DNA from 4 places in the Mesorhizobium sp. IMUNJ 23232 genome. Region 2 is predicted to be linked to each of the others. Evidence: predicted binding sites of a transcription regulator. Region 2 holds the regulator's gene; each other region holds the start of a gene.

What was found. The regulator LexA, encoded in region 2, represses DNA repair genes until DNA is damaged. The targets are predictions, from matches to a motif close to TGTTCNNNNTGTGTTCNG.
Positions count from the first base shown of each region.
Region 1: ACH196_RS17385 (single-stranded DNA-binding protein) is a predicted target of LexA. The motif match lies at 5,701-5,718, and genes of this name have one in related genera.
Region 3: ACH196_RS05535 (ATP-dependent helicase) is a predicted target of LexA. The motif match lies at 2,222-2,239, and genes of this name have one in related genera.
Region 4: ACH196_RS28330 (YifB family Mg chelatase-like AAA ATPase) is a predicted target of LexA. The motif match lies at 5,125-5,142, and genes of this name have one in related genera.

Region 1 covers NZ_JBIRCY010000022.1:73,634-80,838, forward strand. The annotation lists gene ACH196_RS17370 (tetratricopeptide repeat protein) at 1-1,010, opposite strand, end outside; gene gyrA (DNA gyrase subunit A) at 1,230-4,010, opposite strand; gene ACH196_RS17380 (MarC family protein) at 4,365-4,994, shown strand; gene ACH196_RS17385 (single-stranded DNA-binding protein) at 5,063-5,581, opposite strand; gene ACH196_RS17390 (hypothetical protein) at 5,796-6,059, shown strand; gene ACH196_RS17395 (hypothetical protein) at 6,091-7,205, opposite strand, start outside.
Region 2 covers NZ_JBIRCY010000060.1:1,820-9,024, reverse strand. The annotation lists gene gltA (citrate synthase) at 1-211, opposite strand, end outside; gene gltX (glutamate--tRNA ligase) at 392-1,816, opposite strand; gene ACH196_RS30340 (ComEC/Rec2 family competence protein) at 1,975-4,536, shown strand; gene lexA (transcriptional repressor LexA) at 4,530-5,246, opposite strand; gene ACH196_RS30330 (ABC transporter ATP-binding protein) at 5,424-6,212, opposite strand; gene ACH196_RS30325 (ABC transporter ATP-binding protein) at 6,209-7,045, opposite strand; gene nikC (nickel transporter permease) at 7,042-7,205, opposite strand, start outside.
Region 3 covers NZ_JBIRCY010000005.1:148,278-155,482, reverse strand. The annotation lists gene ACH196_RS05555 (VOC family protein) at 1-174, opposite strand, end outside; partial or broken gene ACH196_RS05550 (peptide-methionine (S)-S-oxide reductase) at 655-763, opposite strand; gene ACH196_RS05545 (HXXEE domain-containing protein) at 868-1,569, shown strand; gene msrA (peptide-methionine (S)-S-oxide reductase MsrA) at 1,577-2,092, opposite strand; gene ACH196_RS05535 (ATP-dependent helicase) at 2,279-5,005, shown strand; gene ACH196_RS05530 (hypothetical protein) at 5,012-6,394, opposite strand; gene ACH196_RS05525 (hypothetical protein) at 6,642-6,899, opposite strand; gene ACH196_RS05520 (HigA family addiction module antitoxin) at 6,947-7,205, opposite strand, start outside.
Region 4 covers NZ_JBIRCY010000050.1:5,516-12,720, reverse strand. The annotation lists gene ACH196_RS28355 (GtrA family protein) at 1-697, opposite strand, end outside; gene ACH196_RS28350 (GtrA family protein) at 786-1,193, opposite strand; gene ACH196_RS28345 (glycosyltransferase family 2 protein) at 1,190-2,443, opposite strand; gene ACH196_RS28340 (SGNH/GDSL hydrolase family protein) at 2,732-3,988, shown strand; gene gshB (glutathione synthase) at 4,145-5,086, shown strand; gene ACH196_RS28330 (YifB family Mg chelatase-like AAA ATPase) at 5,217-6,746, shown strand; gene ACH196_RS28325 (transglutaminase-like cysteine peptidase) at 6,856-7,205, opposite strand, start outside.

The DNA of each region.
Region 1 (7,205 bases), on a different contig from region 2:
GTCAGTTCGGCGCGCTCCAGATAATCGTAGAGGCCAAGCTTGTTGGCATTGGTCAACATGCCGCCCGACAGGTCGACGCCGACCAGTCGCGCCGCATGCGGCTTGAAATATTTTGCGCATTTTCCAGTACCGCAGCCCGCATCCAGGATGGCTAGGCCCACCGCATCCTTGCCGACAGCGGCACTGACCGCGTCGCCCACCAGTTCCGGCGCGCGGTACTCCAGGCTGTCGAGTTTCGCGTCGAATGAACTGGCGAACTGGTCGAACAGTTTGCGCACATAGGTGTCGGAGGCCCGGTCCGGCACGTTCTCGCCGGTCATCGAGGCGCGCATGTGCTGGGCCTGCGCGTCGTTGGGATTGGCGTCCGCCCATTTCTTCACGAAGTCGATCGCCAGGTCCTTCAATCCGGCAAACCAGTAGGCCAGCGCCAAAAAATGCGCCGGCACGCCCTTGTCCGGCAGGTGCACGGTCGCCTTCCAGAAATAGTCGATCGCCTCGCGCGCCCGGCCGGTGTCCAGCAGGATGGCGGCGAGGTTCTGGTGGGCGACGCCGAATTCCGGATTGATGTCGATCGCCTTGCGCAGCAGTTTTTCGGCAAAACCGTCATTGCCGGCATATTTCACGATCGCCGCGAGGTTTGCGTACGGATCGGCGAGATTGGGGTCGAGCTCGATCGCCCGGTCATAGGCGGCCACCGCCGCGTCGGTGTCGCCGAGTTCGACATAGGCATTGCCGAGATTGTTGCGGATGCCGGCATGGGCGGGCGCCATTTCGGCGGCGCGGTTCAATATCTCGATGCTTTTCGAAGGCCCGTCGAGATGGAAACGGACGACGCCGAGATAGTTCAGCGCGTCGGCGCGGGCGGGTTCGATTTCTAGAACGCTTTCAAGGATTTCGGCAGCGCCCTTCAACTGCTTCTTGCGCATCAGCTCGACCGCCATCTCGACGGCGTCGTCGACGGTGAGTTCCACGCCATCCTCGGTCTCGGCAACCGCCGTAGCTTCGGTCATGGGTCGCTCCTTCCGCCAGCGGACCGGACGCGCAGCGCCGGTGAAACTGGCTGAACCCTGTCGTAGAAGCCGACTGTAACGGGCAAAATGCGCGCCGGACAAGGAAAGTAACAGAGCCGCCGCCCCGGCGCGCCCGACGGATCGTTGCGGGCGTGGCGGCGGATCGATCCGGCGATATGGCTGCGACGGCGCGGCGAGCGGCCGCGCCGTCATGCAAAACTATTCCGGCGAAGGCTCAGAGGGCGGTTCGGCTTGCCCTGCCTCGGCCTGCGGGACCTCTTCCTCATCCGACTCCGGCTCGGAAATGCGCTCGACCGACACGACCTTCTCGCCTTCGCCGGTGTTGAAGATGGTGACGCCCTTGGTGGCGCGGCTGGCGAAGCGGATGTTGTGGACGGGCACGCGGATCACCGTGCCGCCGTCCGACACCAGCATGATCTGGTCGTCATTGCCGACCGGGAAGGCAGCGATCAGGCGCCCGATCTCGTCGACCTTCGACACGTCGGTGGCTCGGATGCCCTTGCCGCCGCGATTGGTGAGGCGGAAATCATAGGACGAGGAGCGCTTGCCGTAGCCATATTCGGTGACGGTCAGCACGAACTGCTCGTGCGCCTTCAGCACCTCGTAGCGCTCGTCGGAAAGCTGCGCATCCTCGCCGACCTCCTCATTGGTCAGCGCGACGTCCTCCTCCTCGCCGGCCTCGGAGAGCAGCCGGCGCTCCGCGACGGATCGCTTCAGATAGGCGGAGCGCTCGGCCGGCGACGCGTCGACATGCTCAATAATGGTCATCGAGATGGCACGATCGCCTTCACCCATCGAGATGCCACGCACGCCCTGGGAGGAACGGCCAGCAAAGACGCGCACATCACTGACCTCGAACCGGATGCACTGCCCGCTGTCGGCGGTCAGCAGCACGTCGTCATTATCAGTACAGGTCTCGACGGCGAGGATCGCGTCGCCCTCTTCATCGAACTTCATGGCGATCTTGCCGTTGCGCTTGACGTCGGCAAAGTCGCTGAGCTTGTTGCGCCGCACGGTGCCGCGCGTGGTCGCGAACATCACGTCGAGCGTGCCCCACTCCGACTCGTCGGGCAGCGGCAGGATCGCGGTGATGCGGTCGCCGCTCTCGATCGGCAGCAGGTTGATGAGCGCCTTGCCGCGCGATTGCGGATTGCCGATCGGCAGCCGCCAGACCTTTTCCTTGTAGACGATGCCACGCGACGAGAAGAACAGCACCGGCGTGTGGGTGTTGGCGACGAACAGGCGGGTGACGAAATCCTCGTCCTTGGTCGCCATGCCCGAGCGGCCCTTGCCGCCGCGCGCCTGCGCCCGGTAGATCGACAGCGGCACGCGCTTGATGTAGCCGGCATGGGTGACCGTGACGACCATGTCCTCGCGCTGGATCAGGTCTTCGTCGTCCATATCGGCGCCGCCATCGACAAGCTCGGTGCGGCGCGGCGTGCCGAACTCATCGCGTACCACCGCAAGCTCGTCCTTGACGATCTGCATGATGCGCGCGCGAGACGACAAAATGTCAAGGAAATCAGAGATTTCCGCGCCGATCTTGTTGAGCTCGTCGGCGATCTCGTCGCGGCCGAGCGCGGTGAGGCGCGACAGTTGCAGCGCAAGAATGGCGCGCGCCTGTTCTTCCGAAAGGTTGTAGGTGCCGTCCTCGTTGATGCGGTGGCGCGGATCGTCGATCAGCCGGATCAGCGCCTCGACGTCGGCCGCCGGCCAGCGCCGCGTCATCAACTGCTCGCGCGCCGTTGCCGGGTCGGAGGCGTTGCGGATCACCTTGATCACTTCGTCGATGTTGGCGACGGCAATCGCCAGGCCGACGAGGATATGGGCGCGGTCTCGCGCCTTGCGCAGCAGATATTTGGTGCGGCGGCTGATCACCTCCTCGCGGAAGGAGACGAAAGCCTTCAGCATGTCGATCAGCGACAGCACTTCCGGCTTGCCGCCGTTCAGCGCCACCACATTGGCGCCGAACGAGGTCTGCAGCGGCGTGAAGCGGTAGAGCTGGTTGAGGATGACCTCGGCGTTGGCGTCGCGCTTCAGCTCGATGACGACGCGGTAGCCTTGCCGGTCGCTCTCGTCGCGGATGTCGGAGATGCCCTCGATGCGCTTGTCGCGCACCAGTTCGGCCATCTTCTCCTGCATCGTCGCCTTGTTCACCTGGAAGGGGATTTCGGTGACGATAATCGCCTCGCGGTCGCCACGGATCGTTTCCGTATGCACCTTGCCGCGCATGATGATCGAGCCGCGGCCGGTGGCATAGGCGTTGTAGATGCCGGAGCGGCCGAGGATGATGCCGCCGGTCGGGAAATCCGGCCCTGGGATAATCTCCATCAGCTCCGGCAGATCGATCGCCGGATTATCGATCAGCGCGATGCAGGCGTTGACGACCTCGACGAGATTGTGTGGCGGGATGTTGGTCGCCATGCCGACGGCGATGCCGCCGGAGCCGTTGACCAGCAGGTTCGGAAAACGGGCCGGCAGAACCTTCGGCTCTTCTCCGGAAGCATCATAAGTGTCCTGGAAATCGACGGTCTCCTTGTCGATGTCCTCGAGCAGTTCGTGCGCGACCTTGGTGAGGCGCGATTCCGTGTAGCGCATCGCCGCCGGTGGATCGCCGTCGATCGAGCCGAAATTGCCCTGCCCGTCGATGAGCGGCACGCGCATCGACCAGTCCTGCGCCATGCGCACCAGCGCGTCATAGATCGAGGCGTCGCCATGGGGATGGTATTTACCCATGACGTCTGCGACCGGACGCGCCGACTTCACATATTTGCGGTTCCAGTGATAGCCGCTCTCATGCGAGGCGAAGAGGATGCGGCGGTGCACCGGCTTCAGCCCGTCGCGCACGTCGGGCAGCGCGCGGCTGACGATCACGCTCATGGCGTAATCGAGGTAGGAACGCTGCATCTCCTCGATGATGGAGATCGGCTCGATGCCGGATGGGTCTTCGGGGCCGCGCGGAGGGGTCTGGTCGGTCAAAATCGATCACAAAAAAGGTTCGGGAATCATCTTCCGCTTATATAGGAACGGCGGCGTTTTCTCCAATATCCGGGCCTGCCGCCGGCGACTTTGCACGGCTTTTTGCCGGACCGTTTTCCCAAGCGATTTCATCGCGATAGGAAGACCGGTCGAAATGTCGCCGCAAGCGATGGCGCATAGACCGGGAAATTACGGCAGCAAAGTGTCGCAACCGTCGCCCGATCGGATCGCCAAGGCACGCGCCTTGATCGAGGCCGGCCCAGAAACCGTTGGCATTGCGTGCAAGAAGGTCGCTCTGGCAAGTTCGGCGCGCACACGCTACGACTTGGAAAAATCCCGGGCGCGGAGGGGAACGTGCCGAGCTACGACAGTCTTCTCAACGCCTTCCTGACGATGCTGGTGACCATCGATCCGCCGGGGCTGGCGCCGCTGTTCCTCGCCCTGACACGCGGCATGAGCCGCGAGCAGCGGACCCAGGTTTCGGTCCGCGCCACCATGATCGCCTCGGCGATCCTGATCCTGTTCGCCATCGTGGGCGCGGTTGTGCTCAGCGGACTTGGCATCACGCTGCCGGCTTTCCGCGTCGCCGGCGGGCTGCTGCTTTTCTACATCGCCTTCGAGATGGTGTTCGAGCGGCGCCAGGACCGCAAGGAGAAAAGCGCCGACATGGCGATCACCAGGGACCAGATCCAGGATATCGCCGCCTTCCCGCTCGCCATCCCGCTGATCGCCGGACCTGGCGCGATCTCGGCGACGGTTCTGCTCTCCGGCAGCTTTCAGGGCATTACGGCGAAAAGCGCGCTGGTCGGCATCATCCTGGTCTGCCTGGGGCTCACCTATCTCGTCTTCGTGCTTGCCGAGCGCGTCGACCGTTTTCTCGGCCAGACCGGCCGCACGATTCTCACCCGCCTGCTCGGCGTCATCCTCGCCGCCTTGGCGGTGCAGTTCGTCGCCGACGGCATCAAGGCGCTGATGGCGGCGTAAGCACCGGCAATCGATCAAGAATTGCATGGACCGAAGCGGCGAAACGCCGCTTCGGCGCGGCAATCAGCTCAGAACGGAATCTCGTCGTCGAGGTCACGGGACGAACCGCCACCGCCGCCACGCGAACCACCTCCGCCGCCGCGTCCGCCGCCGTAATCATCGCCGGGCGAAGACTGGCCGAAATCCGATCGCCCGCCGCCGGAATAACCGACCTGGCCGCCGTCGCCGCCCTGACCGCGCGCGTCGAGCATCTGCAACTCGCCCCGAAATTTCTGCAGCACCACCTCGGTGGTGTAGCGGTCCTGGCCGCTCTGGTCCTGCCATTTGCGGGTCTGCAACTGACCCTCAACATAGACCTTCATGCCCTTCTTCAGATACTGCTCGGCCACCTTGGCGAGGTTGTCGTTGAAGACCACGACGTTGTGCCACTCCGTCTTTTCCTTGCGCTCGCCGGAGTTCTTGTCGCGCCAGGTCTCCGAGGTGGCGATGCGGAAATTGACGACCGGATCGCCCGAATTCAGCCGACGAATTTCCGGGTCAGCGCCCAGATTGCCCACCAGAATGACCTTGTTCACGCTACCCGCCATAACACTTCTCCGCGCTTGTCCTAAGTTTGGCTGTCTGCAAGCTCGGCCGCATCCTATCCGATCGGCGCGCCCGGCGCGGCGCTCGACGGAAATTCATGCGGCCTGTCCACAATTTGTTTTGTACTTGTTTTGTTCACTTAACGCCAGCGAAAAATGTCAGGAGCGCAGGCGGTGGCGTTTTGCTTTCGGCGGCATCGCACCTATAATCTGCGAGATGATCCTTGCTCGTCTTCCTGTCGCCGTCCTGGTACTGGCCGCATCCGCCGCCACCGCGCCGGCGTTCGCCGACCAAATACCCAAGACCACCCTCCCCGGCGTCCAGCAGCCGGAACCAATCGTCAAGCCGCTCGCTGAACCGCTGGAGCCGGCGTCCAAGGACGGCGACGGCTTCATCCGCATGGGCGACTGGGACGTCAAGATTTCAGGCTATCTCAGGGTCGACATACGCGCTGGCACGCTGCCGACGCAGCCGCGCTGATCCGGCCGTCAGGCGGAAGGCGAGCTTGGTTTCAATTCGGCCTGCTCCTGCGGTCGGTGATCCCGAGTTCCTCCCACATCCAGCCGAAATCGTAGCCGGCGAGTTCAGGGCGTTCCTTGGCCCATTCCTCCGTTTCCTCAAGCCATTTCACGACCTGGTTCCGTCCTTTTTCGGTCCTGACGGCTTCGCGCGGCGTCGCGTCATCGAGTACGTCAAGCGGCAGATCCAGGAGCTTCGCGAGGACATCGTCCGCGGCAGGAGATTCGCCGTCTTCCAACGCGGCCAGTTCTTCCAGGTTATGAATCTGCGTGCCGGGCTGTCCGATCTGTCCCTTGAGGACCGACTTCAGCATGAGCTTGGCGCGGTCGGCCCTTTGCTTCGAATTGGCCGACACCACCAGCATGTCCGCCGTCAGCTCGATCGTGGCGAAAACCGGCGTGCCATCCTCAAGCTCGATATGCAGCCGCTCGCCCTCGACATGCGAGACCTTGGCGGACGGCGTGGCGGGAGCACCGGCATCCGCGGGTTCCGTCCAGTTCCACAAATGTTCTTCCTCCACCAGCAGTTCGGGAATTTCGCCGAGGCGCCGGGCTATCGCGTCGACCGAGGCGCCGGGCGTCAGCGGATAGGTGATCGTGTGGAACGAAAGCTCCTCGCCATCACTGTTGAAACGCGGTGGCGGCACCTTGTCGATCTTGCCGTTCAGCCGGTCCTCCAGCCAGATCGCGGTGAACTCCGGCGCCGAGCCGTGCAGGAACATCGTTTCGGCAAGTTCCGTAAAATCGATCCCCATCGTATCGGCATCGGGTGGACTTTCCTGCTTCGATGCTTCCTCGACTATACGCTTCAACGGCTCGGAAACCGCCACTATCAACTCGGCAAAGGCTGCTTCGCTGAAAGTCGCCATTCCGCCGGCGAGGCGGTGTTTTCCGGACACCTCGACGACCCTGCAGCCGAGCCGGTCGAGATTCTGCAAGCTACGCGTCGCCGTATGTTCGGTCACGCGCACGGGTTCGCCACCGCGGATCAGATCGCGCAACAGCATGGACTGTCCGGGGACGATCTCGCTGACCTCGTAGAGACTGAACAGCGAGTCGCGGAGCGCCTCCATGTAGCGGCGAACCGACGGGGATTCCTTCCAGCCGC
Region 2 (7,205 bases):
CGCGATGCAGCAGCACGCCTTCGTCGCCGTCGATGAAGGTGATTTCCGAGTCGCAACTCGCCGTCGACGTGAAGCCTGGGTCGTAGGTGAAGGCGCCGGTATCCTTGTAGAGCGCGGCAATGTCGATCACATCCGGACCGACGGTGCCCGATCGAACCTTCAGCTCGTGCGTCTTGCCGTTGAATTCCAGTCTGGCGGTGGATTCGCTCATACGGATACCCCTTTGCTATGAATTCGGGATAGCGGCGAGGCAACGCCGCCAAACGGAAGAGAAGCCGAAATGAGAATGACGATCCTGCTCCCGGCTCGGTTCCGCGAAAAGTCTGATGTGGCCGCAATGTTGCACCGCAACAGGACGGTTTCAATGGCTCTCGATAGGACCAGGGAAATGCTAATCGATTTGATCTCCAATGCGTGCCAAGCTTTCCTCGCGTCCCAGCACGGCCAGTACATCGAACACGCCGGGGGACGTGCTGCGCCCCGTCAGGGCGGCGCGCAGAGGCTGCGCCACCGCACCAAGCTTGTGGCCGTGAGCCGCCGCGAAGTCTCGGATCGCCGCCTCCGTCGTCTGCGCCGTCCAGTCTCCCCCGACATTCTTGAGCGCGGACCACGCCCCAGCGAGCACAGTTCGCGGACGTTCGCCGAGCAGCACCGCGGCCTTGTCGTCGATCGCCAGCGGCCGCGTCGCAAACAGATATGAAGCGCTGTCGGCCAGTTCGACGAGTGTCTTGGCCCTCTCCTTGAGACCCGGCATCGCGGCGGCAAGTTTCGCCTTCTGGTCATCGTCCAGCCCCGCCGCGAGCGGGCCTGATGTCGACAGATGCGGCAGTGTGGCGACGAGGATATCGGTGAGTGCGCCGTCGTCCATCCGCCGCATGTAGACGCCGTTCAGCGCCTCCAGTTTCTGGAAGTCGAAACGTGCGGCGCCCCGGTTGACGTCCTCGATCTCGAACCAGCGGATCATGTCGTCCATCGACATGACTTCGTCGTCGCCATGGCTCCAGCCGAGGCGCGCCAGATAGTTCAGCAGCGCGGCGGGCAGGTAGCCCATCGACCGGTAGGCCTCGACGCCGAGCGCGCCGTGCCGTTTCGACAGCTTTGCTCCGTCGGCGCCATGGATCAGCGGGATATGCGCCATGACCGGCACTTCCCATCCCATCGCGTCGTAGATGACCTGCTGGCGCGCGGCATTGGTCAGATGGTCGTCGCCGCGGATGATATGGGTGACGCCCATGTCGTGATCGTCGACGACGACCGCGTGCATGTAGGTCGGATTGCCGTCCGAACGAAGGATGATGAAATCGTCGAGATCCTTGTTGGGGAAGCGCACGTCGCCCTGAACGCGGTCGCGGACGATCGTTTCGCCTTCATGCGGCGCCTTGATGCGGATGGCGCCCTTGACGCCTGCCGGCGCTTGCGCCGGATCGCGGTCGCGCCAACTGCCGTCATAGCGGGGCGGACGGCCCTCGGCGCGCGCCTTCTCGCGCATGGCATCGAGTTCCGCGGGGGTCTCGTAGGCATAGTAAGCCTTGCCCATGCGGACGAGTTGCTCCGCCACCTCGCGGTGGCGCGGCGCGCGCTCGAACTGCGAAATCGGCTCGCCGTCCCATTTCAGGCCCAGCCAGGTCAGCCCGTCGAGGATCGCCGCCGTCGCCGCGTCGGTGGAACGCTCGCGATCCGTATCCTCGATGCGGAGAAGCATCTGGCCGCCGGTATGCTTGGCGTAGAGCCAGTTGAACAGCGCGGTGCGGGCGCCGCCGATATGGAGGTAGCCGGTGGGCGAGGGGGCAAAACGTGTGACGACGGGGCGGGACATAAAGATTTCCGAAGGAAGAAGACCGCCCCGCGCGTCCGCGCCGACGGTGCATGGAAAAAGATTGGCGTTCATGTAGCATAGAAGGTCGGGGGTGCAAGGGCGCAGTCGCAGCCTTGCACGATGCGCCGCAAAACCTTGGCGCCGGTTGAGTGAAAGCCATGTCGGAGGTGTCGGCAGGCGATCTGAACGAACGGTTCCTGTTCCGCAAGATGGACATGGAGGCCGCGGCCCGCTCTGTCCCCGCGACATCCCGCGAGCTTGTCGTCGTGCCTGCGCGCCGGACCTGGATCGAGCAGTGGTCGCGCGCGGGAAAAACCTTGCCGCCCGTACCCGTCATGGCGGCCCGGGCGGCCGTCGTCCTGCAATACGCGGCTACGCTTGAAGGGGAGCGCGGGACGCTGTTTCTGCTCGTCCCGGTATTTCTCGCTGCCGGCGCCTTCGTATATTTCGGTCTGCCCTTCGAACCGGGTTTCCTATCGATTTCGGCCGGTCTGTTAGCCTCCGTTGCTTCGGCGGCCTTTTTGCCGCGCGGACGCATTCCGCAACTGACGGCACTGGCGGTTATGCTGACCTTCTGCGGCATCCTGCTGGCCAAGGGCGAAACCTGGCGCATGGGCACCAAAATGCTCGGCGGCGATGTGTCGACCCGCATCACCGGGCGCGTCGTCAGCATCGAACCGCTGTCCAACGGCCGCGCCCGGCTGACCATTGATCTGATGGCGACCGAGCGGCCGAAACTTCGCTATGCACCCGACCGTATCCGCGCGACCGCTCGCAAGGCGCCGGCGGGCATCGAGGCGGGTTCCATCGTCAATGGCCTCGTCCGGCTGCGGCCGCCCTCCGGGCCGGTGCGCCCCGACAGCTACGATTTCTCCTTCGAGAGCTATTTCGACGGCATCGGCGCGAGCGGCTATTTCATGAAGGGACCGGAACTGGTCCCGCGGCCGGATCCGGGATTCGCCGACCGGATCGGCACGCTCATCGAGAATGCCCGAAACGACATCGCCGCACGCATCCGGCAGCGCATCGGCGGCGCCGAGGGCGAAATCGCTGCCGCGCTGGTCGTCGGGGTGCGCGCCGGAATCCCGAACGACGTCAGCGAGGCTTTGCGCCGTACCGGCCTCTACCATATCATCTCGATCTCCGGCCTGCATATGGCGCTTGTCGCCGGCGTGGTCATCGGCGCGCTGAGGGCCGGATTCGCGCTTTTCCCCGGCATCTCGTCGCGCCGTCCGGTCCGGAAATATGCTGCACTGGCCGGTCTCGCCGCCATCGCCGCTTATCTCGCCATTTCCGGCGGCGAGGTCGCGGCGCAGCGCAGTTTCCTGATGCTTGCCGTCATGCTGATCGCGCTGATTTTCGATCGGGCGGCGCTGACAATGCGCAATCTGGCGATCTCGGCGATCATCGTGCTGGCGATCACCCCGCACGAGGTCATTGGCCCAAGCTTCCAGATGTCCTTTGCCGCGACCGCGGCGCTTGTCGGAGCGTACGCCTTCTGGACAGAACGACGCAGCGGCACCGGATCATTTCATCCCAGAAGAGGCCTGGTTTCGCTTGCGGCGCGGCGTGCCTGCGCGCTTGTCGTCGGGTTGCTGCTCACCTCCCTGGTCGCCGGTCTCGCAACGGCGGCCTTCGGCGCCTATCACTTTCAGCGGATCGCGCCGCTCAGCCTCGCCGCCAATCTGGCCGCGATGCCGATCGTGTCGCTGCTGGTCGTACCCTTTGCGGTGCTCGCGTCTGTCGCCATGCCGTTCGGCTTCGACGGGCCGTTCCTCGACGTGATGGGCAAGGGGATCACCGCGATGATCGAGGTCGCGAAATGGTTTTCCGCGCGCTCGCCGATCGATGCGGTCGGGCTGATATCGGGAAAATCCGTGGTTCTCCTGACTATTGCCCTGATCGTCGCGACCGTCGCAACAACCTGGCTGCGGCTTCTCGCGTTGCCGTTTGCGCTCGCCGGTCTTTTGACGCTGGGCGCCACGCGCACGCCTGACGTGCTGGTGTCGGAGGACGCCCGACTGGTGGGGTTTCTCACCGGCGAGAGGCTGATGGCGGTCAACAGGCCGCGGCCAAATGTCTTCACGGCGGAGAACTGGAAACGAACCTTGCAGGCCGACGGTCTTCATAAGCCGACGAAGGATTTTGGACCGGATCCGCCGATAGCCTCGATCGCAAGTGAAACGGTGGAGACTGGAGGTCAGAAAGGCAACGGATATGGCAATAGCGGCAACGTCACTTCGTCCGACGCGTCCTTGTCGACAAGGCTGGTAGCTTCAGTTCAAGGCCCGAATGCCGACAATTTCACGGCTGCTTCCTTCGAAGAGAGCGCCGCGGACGATTCAGTCCGTGCCTTCCTGTGCGACGACATAACCTGCCTCGGCTGGCATCCATCCGGAGCCGCGATCATTCATACGTCAGACCCAGAGGAAGCCAGGATCGCCTGTTCCTTTGCCGGCGTCATAATCCTCGACGACGCGACCGTGCCGTTGAAATGCGCAAATCCTGCCGTCGCCGTCGTTACAAAGCGAGAACTCGCCCGCCACGGAAGCGCAGCGGTCTACCTGTCTCTGGGCAGTGACGATGCCGCCGAGGTTCACTTTGCCATCGGCTCCGCCGATCGCCCGTGGCACAGCAACCGCATATTCTCCCGCGAGGCCCGCGGGCTTCCGCCCTACCAGCGCAAGATGCCCGCCCAAGCGCCGACGGAAAATCAGTAGCGCCGGATCAGGCCAACCAGCCTGCCTTGCACCCGGACCCGGTCCGGGCCGTAGATGCGCGTCTCGTAAGCCGGGTTGGCCGCTTCCAGTGCGATTGATGCGCCCTTCCTGCGGAAGCGTTTCAGCGTCGCTTCCTGGTCGTCGACCAGTGCCACGACGATCTCACCGGGCGTGGCTGTATTGGCATTGCGGATGATCACCGTGTCGCCATCGAGGATGCCCGCCTCGATCATCGAGTCGCCCTTGACCTCAAGCGCGTAGTGTTCGCCGCCGGACAGCATTTCGGGCGGCACCGATATGGAATGCGTCCGATGCTGGATCGCATCGATCGGCACACCGGCCGCGATGCGGCCCATGACGGGGATCGTGATCCCGGAACCGACATCGTCATTGCCGGCGGAGGGAGTGCGGGACGGTTCGGCCGACCGCTTGCCAAGACTACCCTCGATCACGCTTGGTGAAAATTTCCGGGCTGCATTCAAGCCGGGGGCGATCGAATCGGGCAGTCGGAGCACTTCAAGGGCCCGCGCCCGGTTCGGCAGCCGGCGAATGAACCCGCGTTCCTCCAGCGCCGTGATCAGCCGGTGAATGCCGGATTTCGACGCCAGATCAAGGGCTTCCTTCATTTCGTCGAAGGAGGGCGGAATACCGGACTCCTTCAATCTCTCGTGGATGAAAAGCAGGAGTTCGTGTTGCTTGCGTGTCAGCATCTCGGCCCCATCAAGAATCGCACCAAAAACAAAACCAGAACAAACACTATCTGTTCCAGTTGTGTTCCGCAACCGTTAAATATCGGGTTAAGATCCGGGCAACCAAGAAATCAAAATCATGCGTCGGTGCTCTCCGGTCGAGACTTGGCCCGGTTGCCGCGGAGGAGATCGTGGATATCAGGCCTCTTCCCACAAATCGCCCAGCAACTCACGGTCATAGCCAGAACTCGCCCGGAAAAGTTGCCGCGTATAGGCATGCTCGAACCGTCCGGCGGCCAGGTCGGCGCTGGTCAGGGTCTCGAGGATGCGGCCTCGGTTCATCACCGCGACGCGGTCGCACATGTAGGAAACGACAGCCAGATTGTGGCTGACCATGATGGTGGTGAAGCCACGCTCGCGTCGCAGGCGCCGCAAGAGGTTGAGCACTTCCGCCTGAACGGAGACGTCGAGCGCCGAGGTCGGTTCGTCGAGGAGAAGACCGCGTGGCTCCAGGATGATGGCGCGGGCAATCGCCACGCGCTGGCGCTGGCCGCCGGAAAGCTGGTGCGGAAACCGAAAACGGTGTTCGGGTTTCAGTCCGACATCTGAAAGCGCGCGTTCGACGCGCTTTTCCACGTCGGACAGCCCATGGATGCGCGCCGGTTCCGACAGCACCTTGTCGACGGTGTGACGCGGGTGGAGCGAGCCGTAGGGGTCCTGAAAAACCATCTGGATCAGCCGCCGCTGCGCATGGCTGCGCGCCGGCGCGACCGCGTTTCCGCCGATGCGGATCGTTCCGGAATAGTCGGCGATCAGGCCCGCTACGGCGTTCAGCACCGTCGACTTGCCCGATCCGGATTCGCCCACCAGCCCGAACGCCTCGCCCTCGGCCACGGCCAGCGAAACGTCGCGCACGGCATCGAGCCGGCGCGCGCCTTTGCCGAAGCTGATGCCTAGATTTTCGATCGCGATCATCGGCGCGGTCATCTTGCCCAGCTCGCGTCGCGTTGCAGGACGGGCAGTTCCGGCCGGTCGTCGCCAAGGCGCGGCGAGGAAGCGAGCAGGCCTTTTGCATAGGGATGCTGGACCCGGTGGAGGTCGCTCGCCTTGACGGTTTCGACCACCTTGCCGGCATACATGATCATCACGCGGTCGCAGAAGGCCGAGACCATGCCGAGGTCGTGGCTGATGAGGATCAGGCTCATGCCGCGCTCGCGTACGAGGTCGTCGAGGATCGCCAACACCTGGAGCTGCACGGTTACGTCGAGCGCCGAGGTCGGCTCGTCGGCGATCAGCAATTGCGGTTCAGGGATGAGCATCATGGCGATCATCACGCGCTGGCCCATGCCGCCGGATAGCTGGTGCGGATAGAGGTGGTAGACCGCCTCCGGGTCGCGGATCTTTACCGCCTTCAGCGCCTCGATGCTTTTCGCACGGGCAAGCTTGCGATCCCTGGCGACATGCAGCCGGAACGCCTCCTCGATCTGCTGGCCGACCGTCATCACCGGGTTGAGCGAGAATTTCGGATCCTGCAGCACCATGGATATCCGCTTGCCACGGATCTTCGGCATCTCCTTTGCAGGCACCTGGAGCAGGTCCAGGCCCATGAAGGAAAGCCGGTCGGCGCTGACGCGGCCGGGCGGCGGGACGAGCCGCATGATCGAGCGGCCGGTGAGCGACTTGCCGGAGCCGGATTCGCCGACAATGCCCAATCTTTCGCGGCCAAGCGAAAAGCTGACGCCGCGAACCACGTCCATAAAACCCTGATAGGTCGGGAAGGTGACTCGCAAATTCTCGACGTTGAGGATCGGTTCGCTCATGAGCGCTTCGGGTCCAACACGTCGCGCAGGCCGTCGCCGAGCAGGTTGAAGCCGAGGCTGACGACGAAGATGGCGATGCCGGGGATCGTCGCCACCCACCATTGGTCGAGCAGGTAGTCGCGGCCGGTGGAGATCATGGCGCCCCATTCCGGCGTCGGCG
Region 3 (7,205 bases), on a different contig from region 2:
AGTGACGTTCTTGCCGAAGATGATCGAGCACCCCGATCCCGGCGGCGTGAACTGCATGATGTGGAAGTCGTCACCGGAAGCGAACTCGGCGTCCTGCCTCCAGCCCAGGCCGGCGTAGAATTGCTTGGCGCGCGCGACATCCGACACCGGGATGATCACGATCTCGAACTTCATGTCGGGCGCTCGCGCTCCCCCGGCCTCGCTGCGGGTCTCGGGACTGCCGGTCTGTGTGGTCTGGGACATGTGTCGTGCCTCTCGCGTCAAGGTGATGGGTGCAGTCAGGAAACCGGGCCAAAAACCTCCACATGCAACGCCTCGATACTGCGGCCTGCGACAGGACGCTGACGTGCACGGCTCAATTTCAAAATGAAGCGGGCCGAACTACAGCTCGCCAATTTGCTTCAAGGTCAGAGCGCAACAATCTGAATCTGCGCACAATCTCGGTTGCTGCCGGCGTATTTCAATCGCAAGCAGCCGTGGCAAGAAAAACTTGCCATTGTCTCTTGAACAGTACGGCATGTATTGAAAAATGGGAATAGTCCGGGCCGAAGGCGGGTAATGTTAATCTTCCACCACCCTGAGCTGTGCTTCAAGTTCGAACCTCAATGGGCGCAACACAGAATACCGCGCAGGCCGCTTCACGCGCTTTTTCCACGCCGCCTCACGGCCGGTCGGCCTCCAGTTCGGTTCTCGGAAAATGGCAGGTGAGCCGTTCGGGGTAGCATTCCAGATAATTCTGGTGCTCGGGCTGGGCCTGCCAGAAGCAAAGGCGGCCGGCGTCAACGATCGCAAGCGCTGCCACAACTTTTGCGTGGGTGCCAAGCGCGTGGGCTGGCGGAGGCGCGGGGCGGCATCTAAGCTGCCTCCATGTCCTCGTTCCCGCATCTTTGGCCATGGATCGGATTAGGCTTCGCGGCCGTGGTGCTCGCCGGTCTGCTGTTCGGCGATCTGCGAGGCGACCACACGGTGCCGCGCAGCCGTGACATTGTGTGGCTCGCCTGGGCGGCCACCGCGGCCTACCTGCTACACCAGTTCGAGGAGCACGGCATCGACGCAGAAGGCCAGCGCTACGCCTTCCGCGCCATGATGTGCGAAACGTTCGGCTTTGCCGACACGGCCACCTGCCCAGTCCCCGAAGCCTTCATCACGGCGGTGAACATCCCTCTGGTATGGCTGGCCGGCCCGGTCTCGGCCCTGCTCGGGCGTCGCTGGCCGGCAATCGCGCTCAGCTTCTTCGGCGTGGTGTCGGTCAACGCGGTCGCGCATATCGGGCCGGCGCTGGCGAACGGCGGCTACAATCCCGGCCTCGTCACCGCGATCCTGCTGTTCCTGCCGCTGGCGCTCAGAACCTTCTGGATTGCCCTGCGGCGGCCGGATCTGGGCGTGCCGGCGGTCGCCGCGACCGTGCTGGCCGGCATCCTGATCCACGCCGTGCTTTTGCTCTCGCTGAAAGCCTATCTCGCCGGCTGGATCGGCGAGACCGCCCTCGTCGCGATCCAGATCGTCAATCCGGCGATCCCGATGCTGCTGCTTGCGGCGGTGACTTCGCGCCGGCCCGTCCGGGCCTGAGAAGGCGTCACGCGCTCTTGCGCTGCTCCCTTCTCGGCAGCTTCCAGTTCGGCCGCGGAAAATGGCAGGTGTAGCCGTTCGGGTAGCGCTCGAGATAATCCTGGTGCTCCGGCTCGGCCTGCCAGAAATCGCCGGCCGGCACCACCTCGGTCACCACCTTGCCCGGCCACAGTCCGGAGGCGTCGACGTCCGCGATGGTATCTTCCGCCACGCTCTTCTGCTCGTCGCCGATATAGAAAATCGCCGAGCGGTAGCTCGCGCCGACGTCGTTGCCCTGCCGGTTGCGGGTGCTCGGGTCGTGGATCTGGAAGAAGAATTCGAGGATGTCGCGGTAGCTGGTCTTTGCCGGGTCGAACAGGATCTCGATCGCCTCGGCGTGGCTGCCGTGGTTGCGGTAGGTCGCGTTCGCCACGTCGCCGCCGGAATAACCCACGCGGGTGGAGATCACGCCCGGACGCCGGCGGATCAGGTCCTGCATGCCCCAGAAACAGCCACCCGCCAGCACTGCGCGTTCAGTCGCCATGTCTTCGCTCCTTCGGTTTGGATTTTCCCATAGATAGGCATTGCGAACGGGATTTTGTAGCGCCGGGCAAAGTTGCCGGGCCGTCGAAGGAAATAATTCCTCGATCCCTGCTTGTCCCCTCTTGCTTTTCGGTACAAAACGGAAACGCCGCTGGCCTTTCCCGGCCGAATCACTACATTCGGGGTCATGGCCGGCCAGCCCGACGACATCCCGTTCTTCGACGACGACGCACCGCGTCCGCCGCACGGTGAAGTCGCGCGCGCGCCGCAACGTGCGTCCGGCATCGCCGCCCGAGCCATGGCAGCGCGCGCCGGCCACAACAATCCGCCGGCCTATTTGAACGGCCTGAACCCGGAACAACGGCTGGCGGTGGAGACCACCGAAGGCCCGGTTCTGGTTCTGGCCGGCGCCGGCACCGGCAAGACCCGCGTGCTCACCACCCGCATCGCCCACATCCTCGCCACCGGCCGCGCCTGGCCGAGCCAAATCCTCGCCGTCACCTTCACCAACAAGGCCGCGCGCGAGATGAAGCAGCGCGTCGGCATCCTGGTCGGCGAGCAGGTCGAAGGCATGCCCTGGCTCGGCACCTTCCACTCGATCGGCGTAAAAATGCTGCGCCGCCACGCCGAGCTCGCCGGCCTGCGCTCCGACTTCACCATTCTCGACACCGACGACCAGATCCGGCTGATCAAGCAGCTCATCCAGGCCGAAGGTCTTGACGACAAGCGCTGGCCGGCGCGCCAGTTCGCACAGATGATCGACGGCTGGAAGAACAAGGGTCTCGGCCCTTCCGAAATCCCCGAAGGCGACGCGCGCAGCTTCGCCAACGGCAAGGGCCGCGAGCTCTACAAGGCCTACCAGGACCGCCTCACGACGCTGAACGCCTGCGACTTCGGCGACCTTTTGTGCCACCCCATCCGCATCTTCCGCACCCACCACGACGTGCTGGCGGAGTATCATCGCCGGTTCAAGTACATTCTGGTCGACGAGTACCAGGACACCAACACCGCGCAGTACATGTGGCTCAGGCTCTTGGCGCAGAGGCCAACGGGTTCGCGCCCCACCTCCCCCTCAAGGGGGGAGGTCGCGCCGCGCAGCGGCGCGGGTGGGGGTGACTTCGACAAACACCCCACCCCGGCGCTTCGCGCCGACCCTCCCCCTCCAGGGGAGGGTAAGGCCCCCGTAAATATCTGCTGCGTCGGCGACGACGACCAGTCGATCTATGGCTGGCGCGGCGCGGAAGTGGACAACATCCTGCGCTTCGACAAGGATTTTCCGGGCGCCACCATCATCCGGCTGGAGCGCAACTACCGCTCCACCGCCCATATATTGGGCGCCGCCTCCCACCTCATCGCCCACAATGAGGGCCGGCTCGGAAAAACCCTGTTCACCGACCGCGACGACCCCGAGGAAGGCAAGGTCAACGTCCACGCCGCCTGGGACTCCGAGGAGGAAGCCCGCGCCGTCGGCGAGACCATCGAGCAATACCAGCGCCAGAACCACCTGCTCAACGACATGGCGATCCTGGTGCGCGCCTCCTTCCAGATGCGCGAGTTCGAGGACCGCTTCGTGACGCTGGGCCTCAACTACCGCGTCATCGGCGGGCCGCGCTTTTACGAGCGCCAGGAGATCCGCGACGCCATGGCGTATCTCCGCGTCGTCGCGCAGCCCGCCGACGACCTCGCCTTCGAGCGCATCGTCAACGTGCCGAAGCGCGGGCTTGGCGAAAGCGCCGTGCGCCAGGTCCACGACACGGCGCGTGCGCTCGGCATCCCGATGCTCGCCGCCGCCGAAAAGCTCGCCGAAAGCGACGAACTGAAGCCCAAACCGCGCGCAGCACTTCGCCAGCTCGCCGCCAATTTCTCCCGCTGGCAGGAGTTGTTGGAAACCCAGCCGCACACCGAGCTCGCGGAAACCATTCTGGAAGAATCCGGCTACACCGAGATGTGGAAGAACGACCGCTCGGCGGAAGCCCCCGGCCGGCTGGAGAACCTGAAAGAGCTCATCCGCTCCATGGAGGAATACGAGTCGCTGCGCTCCTTTTTGGAGCATGTCGCGCTGGTCATGGACGCAGAGCAGAACGCCGAGCTCGACGCCGTCTCGATCATGACGCTGCATTCGGCAAAAGGGCTGGAGTTCGAGACGGTCTTCCTGCCCGGCTGGGAGGAAGGCCTGTTCCCGCACCAGCGCGCGCTCGACGAGGGCGGCCGCTCCGGCCTGGAGGAGGAGCGCCGCCTTGCCTATGTCGGCGTCACCCGCGCCAAGAAGAATCTTCACATATGGTTCGTGTCGAACCGGCGCATCCACGGCCTGTGGCAGTCGACCATCCCCTCGCGTTTCCTCGACGAGCTGCCGGAAAAACATGTCGAGGTGCAGGAAGGCGGCAATTCCTACGGCGGCTACGGCAACCCCTATGGCGGCGGCCGCTCCGCCGGTTTCTCGGCCGGCCGACAAAATCCCTATGGCGCCTCGCGCTTCGACAGCATCGGCTCGCCCTCGGGAAATTTTTCCGCGCGCGGCGACCAGCGCGGCCCATCCGGCGGCGATGCCGGCCGCGCCTTCTCCAACTCTTACGCCACCCCCGGCTGGCAGCGCGCCCAGCAGAACCGCACGGAAGCCACCGACCGCAACTGGGGCACCCGCTCCGGCCACGCCGTCGAGCGCATCGGCTACGGCGAAACCGATTCCGGCTACGGCGCCGGGCGCGGCTCGGTGAAAGGCAAAACCATCGACGGCGAACTGGTCGCCAAATCCGTCGCCGACACCCCCTCCCCCTTCAATGTCGGTGACCGCGTCTTCCACCAGAAATTCGGCAACGGCAATATTTCGGCCATCGAAGGCAACAAGCTGACCATCGATTTTGACCGGGCTGGGCAGAAGAAGGTGCTGGACGGGTTTGTGACGGGGGTGTGACGGCTGCTAAAAATCCCCCATGTTGTCATTCTGTGCCTTACTGATAAGTAGCATATTTGAAGCTTTCACATTTAGATTTCTGAGAAGCTCCTCGAATAAATCAAGCTGCTCTCCTGAATTTCCCGATTTTTTCTTTCTCCATCTGACATAGAACAGAAATGATGGCTCAACTATGTACAAAGTATCCTCTGTTGGCCTCCACTCAAGAAGCTGAAACTCCCGCTTCGTTTGAAATTTCTTTAGAGCCCCCAGCGTCGAATTTAAAGATGCAGCAGGTGGTTTTTCAGATGCGTCTATCTCTAGCTTGGAAATACGACTATCAATTTCCGCTCTAGTTAGAGAGAACGTAATCGGATCGACAGTGAAACACGCGAGGACCAACTCATACGTTCGATATTTTCGATTCTTTTCTCTAGGGCCACGGATAAGCGTGGAATAGTAGCTCTCGAACTGCCTATATTTTTCAGTCGCAACGTCATAAAACGAGCTGACGACGTTTGATTCCCTAACAGAGATTTTTTTCTTTCTGGCAGCAGAAACCAGAAAAATACTCTGCGAAGAGAATATCTGTAAGCATATCTGCTGAACTATGATGGGAAGTCCAACTGCCTCCGAGCAAATCTTTTTAGATAATTTTTCCGCTATCTGACAACGAAGGTAGCCAAACCCAGCATCACAAATCTTTATCAGATCAGATTCATCCCAATGGCCCACGTCGATTCGAGATATTCTGCCAACAAGATCGCGATTGCTATTTGCAATGTCAACGGCACGATGGGTAGTACCCAAAACAATTATGGATATTTCGTTGTCTACGAATCTCTTCCATTGCTGAAAAAGAAGTATCTTTTGAGATTCTTCTAAATAATGAAAGTCCTCAATAACCAGCACATACCTTGTTTCTTTTAGAATTGGTATCAGCAAATCTGGTGATGGATTGGAAAGAATTCGCTCCCTAACTTCACCTTCACTTGTATCTCTATTAAAAGAGCCTTTTAGCGCCCCCGTAATCCCAGCAAGCCACTTCCAACCAAATGTCGAACTTACTTCAGCTTCGGCGCTTATTGAGGTGTTTGTCCCCTGCGATTTCTCTACAACACGGTCAAAGTTCACCCCTTCCAGAGCCACCCGCCATATCTCTTCACAGTTTCTTCCCTCCGTACACTGGACAATAAGTGGTATTTCTCCTCGCTGATTCAGAACTTGCTTATAGAGCGTCGTCTTTCCTGTCTTAGATGGTCCAGTTATTAGGCATAACTGCCCCGCCTCATCCAAATATCCATTTAACCTGCGCTCGTAGTTACCAGAATCGCGCTGGACGTAAGTGATGGTTGGTTGCCCGGTCGTTCGAAAAACTTCCGATATCTTTGATGGCTCTTCGCGCGACACGTTACGCCCTCTTTCGTCAACAGCAGCATATGGCGAATCAGATCGGCAATGCCAGCGCTCAATGATTAGAGAGATCTGGTTCCACAGGATCACACTTTTCGGCTCAACTACTTCCTCGATCTGGGAGCGCCAGCGTCGAACGATCGCTCTGAGTATCCGAGAGGTGGCTTCAGGAGAAATATTTGCCTTTCCGCAGAGCAACTAGTGCGCTTCAGGCGTCCGCGGGAGGAATGCGATAATTGTCAGATCATGCACACGCAACTACCTTCGCAAACCCCTTCACCAGCCCCTTCACTACCACATCAAAAACCTTCGCGCTCGCCTGCGGATATTCCAGCCTGAAATACCCCGCCGCCCCGTCGCAGAGCGGAATGGCGCGCGCATAGAGGATGCGCCCGTTGCGCAGGCCCGACCAACTCGCGCCGGAAACCGTCTCGCGGCGGTAGCTCAGCGTCCAGCCGTCGGCCTCGTCGCCGCGCATGCGCTCCCCCACTTCCGCGCGCACAACCCACGCATATCCTTACGACGTGCCGCAAGCGCCGTGCACCTCCCCTACGCCGCCCGCTCCATCACCCTGATCTGCCCGATCTCTTTCTCCTTCGCGCGCGCCTCGGCAGCCAGTTCCCACGCCGTCTGAAAATTCATCCAGAACTCGGGCGTGGTGTCGAAAAATTTCGCCAACCTGAGCGCCGTGTCGGGCGTCACGCCGATTTCCTCCTTGACGATCCGCTCGATGCGGGTGCGCGGCACCCGCAATTCGCGCGCCAGGGCGCCCGCGCTCATGCCGAGCGGCGCCAGATACTCCTCGCGC
Region 4 (7,205 bases), on a different contig from region 2:
TGGCGTATTTCTCCCGCGTGAACAACAGCGTGGCCGCCGCGCAGGCGCCCGCCACGGCGACATAGGGCGCGGTCTCCATGCCGACCGCCAGCATGATCGCCGCGCAAACGCCACTGCCCGCCGCCCTGCGCCATCCCGGCGCCAGAAGCAGCGTCACCATGGCAACCGCAAGCACGAGCTGGAGATTGTGGTGGTCGAGCGCGCGGGCGGTGAACAGGCCCATGGCGTTCAGCGTGATGGCGCCGATCACCAGCGCCGGCATCATCGTGTCCGGACCGGCGAGCAGCCGCGACGCCCGCATGAGCAGGAACAGCGCCGCGACGCTGAGCAGCGCCGGCCAGACGATCTCGGCGGCCATCTCGCCCGCCGCCATGCTGCCGGTCAGCGCAGCCACCGCCAGCATGATCGCGCCGACCGGCGCGTCGACGATGCGCGACCAGTGCATGACGAAGCCGCCTTCCGGGCCCATGCGATACTGGTGCAGGTCGAACCACGGCTGCCCGCCCAGCCAGTCGCTGATCTGCGCCAGGCGCATCATGCCGTCGTTGTCGCCGCCGGAATCGAACAGCGTCGGGAAGCCCGCCGCGGCCTGCGCGGCGACGAGCAATACCGCCGCGAGCAGGCTCGCCCCGAGGTCGGCCTTCCAGCCTTCGAGATGCGACGGCCGCGTGACGGCAAGCGTTGTTGCGGTGGCCACCAACAGGGTTCCTGGTGAATTCTCTCGGATCGAATGCTAGCGGTTGCGCTTCAAGAATTCGTAAAGCGGCGGGGTCTCTGCCCGCCGATCAGCTTGGATCCGCCCGCCTGGGAAACACCCAGAGGGAGGACAGGACGTAACTCGCCGCGCTGGCGACGATGGTGACGGCCACCGACATCACAAACGGCGATCCGCCGAACCCGTCGACGGCGACGTGAGCGACAAGGCCTGAGATCAGCGCGCAGCCAAGTTGGACGGCGAGATAGCGCGGCAAGGCGTGGGAATGGTCGTGCATGCCGCCAAAAGTCCAGCCGTGCTGGCATGTATAGGCGACGGCGAAGGCTATGGCATAGGCGGCGACGCTGCCTGCGAAGGGCGCCATGCCAAGGCGCACGAACAGGTAAGACAGCGCGAAAAGCAGCGCCGCCGCGCCTACGCCGACGGTGACGAAACGCACCAGCCTGAGGCGGAGCGCGGAACGCAGCAGGTCCGTCACGCGCCCTGCGCCGCCTGACGCTTCAGCGCCGGCGCGACCTTGTCGCGGACCACCGGGATTTCCAGCACGCCGAGTAGGAAGGCCGAGAAGAAACCCTGCAGCCCGATGACGATAAGGGTCAAGCCCAGCACTACGATGCGCGGAATTTCCGAATCGAACAGCGGCCCGAAATTGAGCTTGCCCCAGCAGATCAGCGCGTAGACGAAGAAACCGGCGCCGGCGAAGAAGCAGATGGCGGCGTCGAGCGCCAGCCGGTCCGTGCTGATCGATCGCATCAGCCAGTCGGACCATGCCGTTCTCGGCAGGATGCCAGTGAGGTCGGCATAGTAGCGCGACAGCACGCCGAAGCTGACGAGCTGGACGCCTGTGACGATCATGAAGCAGGCTGCCAGGAACGTGTTGAGATCGAGCTCCATCGTGCTGTTGAGCTGCAACGGCCCGAAGAACAGCACCGCCGCCAACAGCACGCCGAGGCCGCACAGGCTGAGGCCCGGAATGACGAACAGCCAGCGCGGATTATACATCAGCAGGAATTTTAGATGCCGCCAGCCGTCGCGCCAGGTGCGCAGATGCGGCGGGCGGCTGCGGCCGTCCGGCTTCAGCGTGGTCGGCACTTCCTCGATGCGCAGGCCGGCCAGCGCGCTGCGCACCACCATCTCGCTGGCGAATTCCATGCCGGTCGTGCGCAGGTCGAGTTCACGGATGCGTGCCGTGTTGAAGCCGCGTAGCCCGCAATGGAAGTCGCCGGTGCCGATACGGAAGAACAGCCGGCCGATGAAGGAGAGAACGGGGTTGCCGAGATAGCGATGCAGCGGCGGCATGGCGCCGGGCTCGATGCCGCCCCGGAAGCGGTTGCCCATCACCAGTTCCGCGCCGCTGCGCAGCCGCGTCACGAAAGCGTCGAGCGCGCTGAAATCGTAGGAATCGTCGGCATCGCCCATGATGATGAAACGGCCGCGCGCCGCGGCAATCCCGCCCAGCAATGCCGCGCCGTAGCCCTTCTGCGGCACGGGAACGACGCGCGCGCCGAGCCCCTTGGCGATGTCTTGCGAGCCGTCGATGCTGCCATTGTCGGCGATCAGCACCTCGCCGGATATGCCTGCGCCGATCAGATAGGCGCGCGCCTTGCCGATGCAGGTAGCGAGAGTCTCAGCCTCGTTGAGGCAGGGCATGAGGATGGTCAGTTCCAGTTCCGCAGGGTCTTCGAACTGGGCGTGATCTTCGCGCCGCTTGGCCGCGACTGCATTCATGGCGGTGTCCACTCCATCCGTTCCACATTCGGCCTTCGCGTTGCATCGCCGCGTCCGCCGTTGAGACGGACCTAAGCACAGAGTGATTGGCGTCCTGTTAATTCTTTGCCTCAACTTCGCATTTCGTTTCGTTCAGAAGCGGCGTCAGGCTTTTGGGGTGTACTGCGCGGGCTTTTGTGCTGCCGAAGTCGAATTGACAGGATTTCGCCGGCTGACATCATCGCAGCGGGGGGGCAAAAACCAGCGACTTAACCCCAGCATCGGCGCGGCTAGCGCCGGGAGGAAACCATGAGGAAAATGATGACGGCTGCCCTGGCGGGCGCCGCGTTCACGGCGTCGCTTGTCGGATTTGCCGCCGCACAGGAAGACAATGACTGGATCGGCACCTGGACAGCCAGCGCTCAACCGGCCTGGGAGGCGGATTTCGCCGTGCCGCTCGGCATGCAGGCTAATCTCTGGAACCACACGATCAGGCAGGTTGCGCGCGTCAGCATCGGCGGCGACAAGGTCCGCATCATCGTGTCCAACGAATACGGCAAGCTGCCGCTCAAGATCGGCGCCGCACAGATCGGCGTCACCAAGGATGGCGCCGCGATCCAGCCGGGCACTGGCAAGGCCCTGACGTTCAGCGGCAGCCCATCAATCACCATTCCGCCGGGCGCGCCGGTCATCAGCGATCCGGTTGACCTGAAGGTGGAGCCGCTTTCGGAGCTCTCTGTCAGCCTGTTCTTCCCGGAAAGCGCGCCGGCAACGACCATGCATTGGGACGGCCATCAGACTGCTTTCATCGCCGCCGGCAACAAGGTCGCGGACGAAGAGCTGAAAGCCGATTCCACGCAGACGCAGCGCGCCTTCCTGACGGGCATCATGGTCGAGGCCCCTGACGATGCCAGCGCCATCGTGCTGTTCGGCGATTCCATCACCGATGGCGACGGCTCGACCGTCGACGGCAACGACCGCTGGCCGGACACGCTGGCCGAACGGCTGGCGCAGGCGGGCGGCGCACCGGTCGCCGTGCTCAACCAGGGAATTTCGGGAGCCAAGGTTCTGAGCGACCGCATGGGCGTCAACGCCCTGGCGCGCTTCGACCGTGACGTGCTCAACCAGCCGAATGCCGACACCGTCGTCTTGATGATGGGCATAAACGACATCGGCTGGCCGGGCTCGGGCCTGGCCCTGCATGATCCCGAGCCGACCGCTGAGGACATCATCGCCGGATACCGGCAGCTCATCGCGCGCGCCCACGCGGACGGCATGCGCATCATCGGCGCGACGCTGACGCCGTTCGGCGATTCCTTCGCCGGGACGCCGTTCGAAGGTTATTATACGCCCGAGAAGGAGAAGATCCGGCTTGCCGTCAACGAATTCATCCGCAACAGCAAGGAGTTCGACGGCGTCATCGATTTCGACAAGGTCGTCGTCGACCCGCAAAAGCCCGGCTATATCAAGCCGGAATTCGACAAGGGTGACCACCTGCATCCGAATGCGGCGGGTTATGACGCCATGGCCAATTCGATCGACCTCAAACTTCTCACAGGAGAATAGGTCTTGCGGCGGCGTTTCGCCGTTGGCGAGACGCCGCCGGCCTTGCGTCCGAACGTTTGCGCTGTCCTGCTTCCAGCCAAGGCTGGCCGATTGGCAGGATGACCCGGACGCGATACATGCGGTGCCGATACGGGCAACGCAACGCGGAAGGGCCTCATGCCGCTCAAGATCGCCGTCCAGATGGATCATGTGTCGACGGTGAACATCGCCGGCGACACCAGCTTCGCCCTTTCGCTGGAAGCGCAGCGGCGCGGCCACTCGCTCTTCCACTACACGCCCGACCGGCTGACGCTGGCCGGCGGCAAGGTGTTTGCGCGCATCGAGGAGATGACCGTGCGCGACGAGAAGGGCAGCCATTTCACGCTCGGCGACCCGGTCAGGACCGATTTGTCGGAGATGGATGTCATCCTGCTCCGGCAGGACCCGCCTTTCGACATGAACTACATCACCACGACGCATATTCTCGAGCGCATCCATCCGAAGACGCTGGTGGTCAACGATCCGGCCTGGGTGCGCAACAGCCCGGAAAAGATATTCGTCACCGAATTCCCGGACCTGATGCCGGAAACGCTGATCACCAAGGACCCGCAGGAGGTGGCGGCCTTCCGCAGGCAGCATGGCGACATCATCATCAAGCCGCTGTACGGCAATGGCGGCGCCGGCATTTTTCATCTGCACGAGGCCGACCGCAACCTCGCCTCGCTGCTCGAAATGTTTGCCCAGATGTTCCGCGAGCCCTTCATCGTGCAACGCTATCTGAAGGACGTGCGCAAGGGCGACAAGCGCATCATCCTGATCGACGGCGAAGTGGCGGGCGCCATCAATCGCGTGCCGGCCGAACATGACAGCCGCTCCAACATGCATGTCGGCGGCCGCGCCGAGAAGACCGAACTCACCAACCAGGAACGCGAGATCTGCGCCCGTATCGGCCCGTCGTTGAAAGAGCGCGGTTTCATCCTGGTCGGCATCGACGTGATCGGCGGCTACATGACCGAGATCAACGTCACTTCGCCGACCGGGGTGCGCGAAGTGAAGCGTTTCGGCGGCGCCGATATCGCCGCCCTGTTCTGGGACGCGGTGGAAGCGAAACTGGCCTGAACAAACACGCCACGAAAGGCGTCGTTCATCCGGAACAATGTTCTTGTAATGTTCTTGATGAAATAAAAAATCTGTGCTTCACTCCTCTCGCGCGGGCCAGGGCTCTTCATCCGCGCATCGGAGAAGCTACATGGTCGCGCGCGTACGCACGGTGGCGTTCCAGGGCATTGAGGCGGTTCCCGTCGACGTGCAGGTGATGATCGCGCCGGGAAAACCGAACATCCACATCGTCGGGCTTCCCGACAAGGCGGTGGCCGAAAGCCGCGAGCGGGTGCAGGCGGCGCTGCACGCATCCGGCCTGTCAATGCCGGCCAAGAAAGTGACTGTCAATCTGGCGCCCGCCGACCTTCCGAAGGAGGGCAGCCATTACGACCTGCCTATTGCACTCGGCCTGATGGCCGCGCTCGGCGCGGTGCCGGGCGATGCGCTGTCGGGATACGTCGTGCTCGGCGAACTGTCGCTCGACGGCACCATAGCCTCAGTTGCCGGCACGCTGCCGGCGGCAATCGGGGCCAACGCCGACGGCAAGGGCCTGATTTGCCCATCGGCTTGCGGCTCCGAAGCCGCATGGGCCGGCGAAGAGATCGAGATCCTTGCACCGCGCAGCCTTGTCGCCATCGCCAACCATTTTCGTGGCACGCAGGTGCTGGCGCGGCCAGAGGCGAAGGTGCATGTGCCGGCCGACAATCTGCCGGACCTTGCCGACATCAAGGGCCAGGAGACGGCGCGGCGGGCGCTGGAGGTTGCGGCCGCCGGTGGACATAATCTCTTGATGATCGGCCCGCCCGGCTCGGGAAAATCCATGCTGGCGCAACGGCTCCCATCGATCCTGCCGCCGCTGTCGCCGAAGGAGCTTCTCGAAGTGTCGATGGTGGCCTCGATCGCCGGCGAGCTTGCGGGCGGACGGCTGACCAACCGCCGGCCGTTCCGCGCCCCGCATCATTCCGCCTCGATGGCGGCGATGGTCGGCGGCGGCCTGCGCGTGCGCCCCGGTGAGGTGTCACTGGCGCATCATGGCGTTCTTTTCCTCGACGAATTCCCGGAATTCTCTCCGGTCGTGCTGGATTCGCTGCGCCAGCCGATCGAGGCCGGCGAATGCGTGATCGCGCGCGCCAACACCCGCGTCACCTATCCGGCGCGGATGCAACTGATCGCCGCGATGAACCCGTGCCGCTGCGGCATGTCCGGCGAACCGGGGTTCCGCTGCGCGCGCGGCGACCGCTGCCGCACCGAGTATCAGGGGCGGATTTCCGGGCCGCTGCTCGACCGCATCGATCTGCGGATCGAGGTTCCGGCGGTCAGCGCGAGCGACCTGATCCGGCCGGCGAAGTCAGAAGCGAGCGCCGACGTCGCCAGGCGTGTCGCCGCCGCGCGGACGATCCAGCGCCGGCGCTTCGAGGAGATCGGCGCGTCGATCACCACGAATGCCCATTGCCCTACAGCACTGGTCGAGGAGATCGCCCGGCCCGACGCCGCTGGCGAAGCGCTGTTGCGCGACGCCAGCGAGAAGCTGGGTTTCTCGGCGAGAGCCTATCATCGGGTGCTGAAGGTGGCGCGCACGCTGGCCGACCTGGACGAGAGCGAGACCGTCCGCCGCATCCATCTCGCCGAAGCGATTTCCTACCGCATCGCCGCGGAGAGACTGGCGCAGGCGGCGTAGGCGACTATGTCCGGGACCTGCCTAATCTAGCGCTTGGGCAGACCGGCGCGGATAGAAGCCGGGATGATCGTTGGAGCGATATGGAATGATCGGCGTGGCGACCGATCAACTATTGCACAGAGCCGACCAGCGGAGCGGAGCCTTCGCGGATGGTCACCCAGCGGCCGGTATGGTTCGAAGCCTGCCGCTTGAGGAAACGATAGCCGGTCTGGCTCCAGTCGCGGACCGAATTGGTGAGGTTGTCGAGGACGAAGTCGCCCTTGTCGGTGCGCACGGTCAGCACTGCATGGCCCTCGCCGTCCGGCTTGCGCACGACCGTCACCAGTAGGTTCGCCAGCGACAGGCCGCGCTGCTGCAACTCGCGGCGCTTCTCCAGCACATAGTCCTCGCAGTCGCCGACACCCTTGTCCGGATAGGCCCAGACCTCGTCCTTGCCGTAGATGTCGAGGTCGTTCATCG